Jilunia laotingensis: one gene and its partner. The protein of the gene in region 2 interacts with the protein of the main gene of each other region in a pairwise test. Links are inferred from orthologs where the notes say so. Each region holds a gene or a part of one and is shown on either strand. Other genes may lie near its edges. The genes, in order: gyrA and gyrB.

What was found.
Region 1: the proteins of gyrB (region 2) and gyrA interact in binary tests that used the Escherichia coli proteins (3 or more experiments, as listed by UniProt). The link is inferred for Jilunia laotingensis from one-to-one orthologs.

The regions. Positions count from the first base shown.
Region 1 is NZ_JACRTF010000001.1:3,713,658-3,717,162, reverse strand. Bases 144-3,307 are described here. They hold gyrA (DNA gyrase subunit A), read left to right. Parts: upstream 144-519; coding sequence 520-3,096; downstream 3,097-3,307. Other genes in these bases: H8744_RS14385 (tetratricopeptide repeat protein), read left to right, coding at 3,129-3,307. In the rest of the region: H8744_RS14395 (ATP-dependent Clp protease ATP-binding subunit), read right to left, coding at 1-6; more of H8744_RS14385, read left to right, coding at 3,308-3,505. UniProt on the Escherichia coli protein: A type II topoisomerase that negatively supercoils closed circular double-stranded (ds) DNA in an ATP-dependent manner to maintain chromosomes in an underwound state.
Region 2 is NZ_JACRTF010000001.1:1,119,168-1,122,469, reverse strand. What follows is about bases 265-3,225. They hold gyrB (DNA topoisomerase (ATP-hydrolyzing) subunit B), read right to left. Parts: upstream 2,750-3,225; coding sequence 779-2,749; downstream 265-778. Other genes in these bases: rpsT (30S ribosomal protein S20), read right to left, coding at 2,949-3,203; H8744_RS04470 (DUF3109 family protein), read left to right, coding at 265-450. In the rest of the region: more of H8744_RS04470, read left to right, coding at 1-264. UniProt on the Escherichia coli protein: DNA gyrase negatively supercoils closed circular double-stranded DNA in an ATP-dependent manner to maintain chromosomes in an underwound state.

The DNA of each region.
Region 1 (3,505 bases), 2.6 Mb from region 2 along the record:
ATTCATACTTTTATTCCTTCCTTCTTAAGGGTTATTCACTTGCAAAGATACATATAAATCTGTTTATACGTAATATTTGCTTTATTTATTATGATAACAAATGTCGTGCCAAAAAAACACATATCACTATATACCTTTACAATAAATACATAAAAAATAGCCTTTTTAAATTCATTATATTAATCTCTTTAGAATTAATCAAGGGACAAAACAGCAAATACACCCCCATGTTTTAACACACAACATCCGGATGTTTTATACAATAACATCCCCATGTTTTTGATAAGAACATCCGGATGTTTTCAATATGGAGTTCACGTAAACATTCCATAAAACATTGATAAAAAAGACATTAAGGATAGCATTTTACCATCATAACCATACACTTTCCACGAACCATAAACAGCATACCGACAACTACAAAAAGTTTATGGCTGAAAACTTTTGTATATCTAGAAAAAGTAGTACTTTAGCGTGGTTTTTCATAAGCCACAAATGTATAATTAATAATCTTTTTAAATGCTTGAACAAGACAGAATTATAAAGATTAACATCGAGGAGGAAATGAAGTCATCGTACATTGACTACTCCATGTCGGTCATTGTTTCACGTGCCCTTCCAGATGTTAGAGATGGATTTAAGCCCGTTCACCGCAGAATTCTCTACGGAATGATGGAATTGGGTAATATGTCAGATAAACCTTATAAAAAATCAGCCAGAATCGTTGGTGAAGTATTGGGTAAATACCATCCCCACGGGGACTCTTCCGTATATTTTGCAATGGTTCGTATGGCTCAAGAATGGGCAATGCGCTATCCATTGGTAGATGGTCAAGGTAATTTTGGTTCCGTCGACGGTGACAGTCCCGCTGCCATGCGTTATACCGAAGCCCGTCTAAATAAGCTGGGCGAAGCCATGATGGAAGACCTGTACAAGGAAACCGTGAATTTTGAACCAAACTTTGATAATACACTGGTAGAACCGACAGTAATGCCAACACGTATCCCTAACTTGTTGGTAAACGGTGCGTCCGGTATTGCAGTAGGTATGGCAACAAACATGCCACCTCACAATTTGTCCGAAGTGATTGATGCATGCCATGCCTATATCGACAATCCGGAAGTTACTGTAGAAGAACTGATGAATTACGTCAAAGCGCCCGATTTCCCAACCGGAGGATATATATACGGTATAAGTGGGGTTCGTGAGGCTTATCTCACAGGTCGTGGCCGTGTCGTTATGCGTGCCAAAGCTGAAATAGAAGCCGGACAAACTCATGATAAAATTGTTGTTACCGAAATACCTTACAATGTTAATAAGGCAGAATTGATTAAATATATCGCTGACCTTGTTAATGACAAAAAGATTGAAGGCATATCGAATGCCAACGACGAATCAGACCGTGAAGGCATGCGCATCGTTATTGACATTAAACGTGATGCCAATGCCAGCGTAGTCTTAAATAAGCTGTATAAAATGACAGCATTGCAGACTTCTTTCGGTGTGAACAATGTAGCACTGGTGCATGGACGCCCCAAAACACTGAATCTAAAAGATCTTATTAAATACTTCGTTGAACATAGACATGAAGTAGTTATTCGTAGAACTCAATTTGATCTGCGCAAGGCGAAAGAACGTGCCCATATCCTTGAAGGTCTGATTATTGCATCAGATAACATTGATGAAGTGATCCGCATTATCCGTGCAGCAAAAACTCCAAACGATGCAATCACCGGTTTGACAGAACGTTTTGAACTGACAGAAATCCAGGCACGCGCCATTGTTGAAATGCGTTTACGTCAATTAACGGGCCTGATGCAAGACCAATTGCATGCTGAATACGAGGAGATTATGAATCAAATTTCCTACTTGGAAAGTATTTTGGCTGACGATGAAATATGTCGTAAAGTTATAAAAGACGAATTGCTTGAAGTAAAAGCAAAATATGGTGATGAACGCCGTTCGGAGATTGTTTATTCCTCTGAAGAATTCAATCCCGAAGATTTCTATGCTGATGATGAAATGATCATCACAATCTCACACATGGGATATATCAAACGTACACCTTTATCGGAATTCCGCGCGCAAAATCGCGGTGGGGTAGGTTCTAAGGGTACCGAAACACGTGATGAAGACTTCATCGAACACATATATCCTGCCACCATGCACAATACTATGATGTTCTTTACTCAAAAAGGTAAGTGTTATTGGTTAAAAGTATATGAAATTCCGGAAGGAACAAAGAATTCAAAAGGCCGTGCTATCCAAAATCTACTGAACATTGATTCTGATGACGCAGTAAACGCGTACCTGCGCGTGAAGAATCTTGATGACAAAGAATACATCAACAGTCATTATGTATTATTCTGTACCAAGAATGGTGTAATCAAGAAAACCTTGCTTGAGCAATATTCACGTCCACGTCAAAATGGCGTAAACGCCATTACAATCCGAGAGGACGATCGAGTGATTGAAGTCCGTATGACCAATGGAAATAATGAAATAATCATCGCTAACCGTAACGGTCGTGCCATCCGTTTTCACGAAGCAACAGTTCGTGTCATGGGTCGTACAGCAACAGGCGTACGTGGCATTACACTCGATAACGATGGTCAGGATGAAGTAGTAGGAATGATCTGCATTAAAGATTTGGAAACCGAGTCCGTAATGGTCGTTTCAGAACAAGGCTATGGCAAACGATCTGAAATCGAAGATTATCGTAAAACAAACCGTGGTGGTAAAGGTGTGAAGACAATGAATATCACTGAAAAAACGGGCAAACTGGTAACTATCAAATCTGTAACAGATGATAACGATTTGATGATCATCAATAAATCCGGTATCACCATACGTCTGAAAGTTGCAGATTTTCGAATTATGGGACGTGCCACACAAGGTGTACGCCTTATTAACCTTGAAAAACGTAACGATCAAATCGGCTCTGTATGTAAAGTAACGACAGAAAGTTTGGAAGATGAAATCCCCGTAGAAGAAGTAGAGGGCAAAATCCTGAGCGATCCGACAACAGATATGGATAGTTCAGAAGATGCAGATACTCCCGATACAGGAATCGAAGAAAATGAAGAAAAAGAATAGACGTAATATTAATAATTAATCAAACAACAATCATGAAAAGAGTATTATTTTCAATGGTTTTACTGATGGCTATCAGTTTTGCTTTTGCCCAACAAAAAAATGTAAAAGAAGCCAAGAGCATTGCTGGTGAGGTAAAACCGGACTTTAACAAAGCTGAACAACTAATTAATGAAGCGTTGACTAATCCGGAAACAAAAGATGAAGCAGCCACATGGGATGTAGCAGGCTACATCCAAAAAAGGATCAACGAAAAGGAAATGGAAAATGCCTATCTGAGAAAGCCGTATGATACAATTAAGGTATATAATAGTATTCTGAAAATGTATGATTATTACCTTAAATGTGATGAACTTGCAGAAGTACCCAACGAAAAAGGTAAAATTAAGAATAAATACAGAAAAGCTAATTC
Region 2 (3,302 bases):
GAAAAATTGGAAGAGGTTCTGCCGATTATTTGGAATGACCTTTCTCCGGAAGCTCGTGCTGTTATTGAAAAGCAAGGAGTGGTCTATACGGATCAAGATGGTGACTTGGTGACTTCGATAGTGAACAATAAAGACTGTGTTTTTACATGCTATGATGAAAAGGGATGTTGTTATTGTGCTATTGAGAAAGCTTATCGGGAGGGAAAAGTCGATTTTTATAAACCTGTTTCTTGTCATTTATATCCCATCCGCATCGGAGACTATGGCCCTTATAAGGCTGTAAACTATCATCGTTGGGATGTATGTAAGGCTGCTGTTATTTTAGGGAAAAAGGAAAACTTACCGGTTTATAAATTCTTGAAAGAACCACTCATTCGTAAATTTGGAGAAGCGTGGTATCAGGAGTTGGAATTGGCTGTTGAAGAGTTAAAGAAACAGCACATGCTTTGAATTTTAATAGGTTCATTCTTTATAAATAGGCGAACATAAATATTATTTGTTTTATTGTTGTTAAGTAACAGCAATATCTGATACTTAGATTTTTGTAATATTATATATTATGAAAATGAGTCTAATGTATGTATAGAAGATTATATGAGCAAAGGTAGCTTTTTCGATTATGGCAAAAGGATATATTCCCATTTCATTATGTTTAGACCGTTTCCTGGGAAAAATTATGATTGATTGTATAAAAGAAAAACACCGGTCGGAAGGACTTTCCTTCTTCTGCCGGTGTTTCTTCGCTGTAAGATGCGAGGTTGGTTAATGTAATTATTAATTATGCATCGATATTTGCATACGTTGCATTATCTTCAATGAATTCGCGGCGTGGCCCTACTTCTTCGCCCATCAACATGGAGAAGATGAAATCGGCTTCTGCTGCATTTTCAATGTTTACTTGTTTCAACATACGGTTTTCAGGATCCATAGTTGTCTCCCACAACTGTTGAGCGTTCATTTCACCCAAACCTTTGTAGCGTTGCGTATGTACTGCATTCTCGGAACCACCGCCATATGTGTCGATAAACTTCTGACGTTGTGCGTCCGTCCAGCAATATTCTTCTACTTTCCCTTTCTTGCATAAGTAGAGGGGAGGAGAAGCGATGTACAAATATCCGTTCTGGATGATCTGCGGCATATAACGGAAGAAGAAGGTCATGATCAGTGTGTCGATGTGAGAACCATCGACATCGGCATCGGTCATGATGATGATCTTGTGATAGCGTAATTTGTCAATATTAGCGGCTTTGCTGTCCTCTTCCGTTCCGATGGTAACTCCCAATGCTGTGTATATATTGCGGATTTCTTCACTTTCGAGTGCTTTATGGTACATGGCTTTCTCTACATTCAGAATTTTACCGCGCAAAGGAAGAATGGCCTGGAAAGCACGGTTACGTCCCTGCTTGGCTGTACCACCTGCCGAATCTCCCTCGACAAGGAATAGTTCGCATTTTGTGGCATCTTTGTCCGAACAGTCAGCCAATTTACCCGGAAGTCCGCCTCCTGACATCGGTGATTTGCGTTGTACCATTTCGCGTGCTTTACGGGCAGCGTGACGGGCGGTTGCTGCAAGAACCACTTTGTCCACAATCAGTTTTGCTTCTTTCGGATGTTCTTCCAGATAATAAGAAAGAGCTTCACCTACAGCTTGGTCTACGGCTCCCATGACCTCGTTGTTTCCTAACTTGGTCTTGGTCTGTCCTTCAAATTGCGGCTCGGCTACTTTTACGGAAATAACGGCTGTCAGACCTTCGCGGAAGTCGTCACCGGAGATTTCTACTTTTACCTTTTCCAGCATCTTGCTGTCTTCGGCATATTTTTTCAATGTACGTGTCAGGGCACGGCGGAAACCTGCCAGATGCGTACCTCCTTCAATCGTATTAATGTTGTTGACGTAGGAGTGGATGTTTTCCGAGAACCCCGTATTGTACATGATAGCCACTTCGATGGGGGTGCCTTGTTTTTCGGTGTTCAGATAGATCACATCGTTGATAAGATGCTCACGGGATGATTCCAGATAGCGGACAAACTCTTTCAATCCTTCTTCCGAATAGAAAACTTCTTGTCTGAATTTACCGGTTTCCTCATTCACGACACGACGGTCTGTCAACGTGATCTTGATGCCTGCGTTGAGGTAGGCAAGTTCACGCATACGGCTGGCAAGAATTTCGTATTTATAAACCGTTTCAATGAAAATGCTGTCGTCCGGCCAGAATTGCTGTCTGGTTCCGGTATGATCGGATATACCTACTTCTTTGACTGGATAAAGAGGTTTTCCTATTTCGTATTCCTGTTGATAGATTTTCCCGTTACGATAAACCTGGCTGATCATGTGTGACGACAATGCGTTTACACAAGACATACCCACGCCATGCAGACCACCGGAAACTTTGTAGGAGCCTTTATCGAATTTACCTCCTGCGTGAAGCACCGTCATGGCTACTTCAAGGGCGGATTTTTGTTCTTTTTCGTGAAAATCTACAGGAATACCACGACCGTTATCCTGTACGGTGATTGAATTATCTTCGTTGATCGTTACCTCGATATGGTCGCAATAGCCTGCTAAAGCTTCATCAATGGAGTTATCAACGATTTCATATACCAAGTGATGTAGTCCCTTGATACTGATGTCGCCAATGTACATCGCGGGGCGTTTACGCACAGCTTCCAGGCCTTCTAGTACCTGAATGCTATCTGCTGAATACGATCCGTTGTCTTGGGGAACCTGGGAGAATAAATCTTCGCTCATAATTGCCTTTCTATGTTATAATAACTGAGCAAAAATACGAAAAAAAAATGAATTGGGGAAGAATAAGTGATGGAAAATCAATCTAATTGGGTCGATGCTCCTCTTTGCACAATAAAATACTGTTTTTTGAACGGGAATGCAGAAAAGGCCGAACTAAATAGTTCGACCTTAATGTTTGTATATCTTTTATACTTTAGTATTAAGCGAGCTTATTGATATAAATAGCCAACTTAGACTTTAGATTATTAGCTTTGTTTTTGTGAATAATATTCACTTTAGCCAACTTGTCAAGCATCTTGGTGATACCCGGATACATTGCAGTAGCTTCTGCTTTGTCAGTAGTTGAACGAAGCTTTCTAACAGCGTTTCTCATGGATTTGCCATAATATCTGTTGTGGAGTCTTCTTTTTTCTTCTTGTCTGATTCTCTTGAGTGATGATTTGTGATTTGCCATCTCGACTAATCTTTTTTAATTCGTTTTATTCTTTTAATTGTAGCCCGTGGGGGAATCGAACCCCCCTTTCAAGAATGAAAATCTTGCGTCCTAACCGAT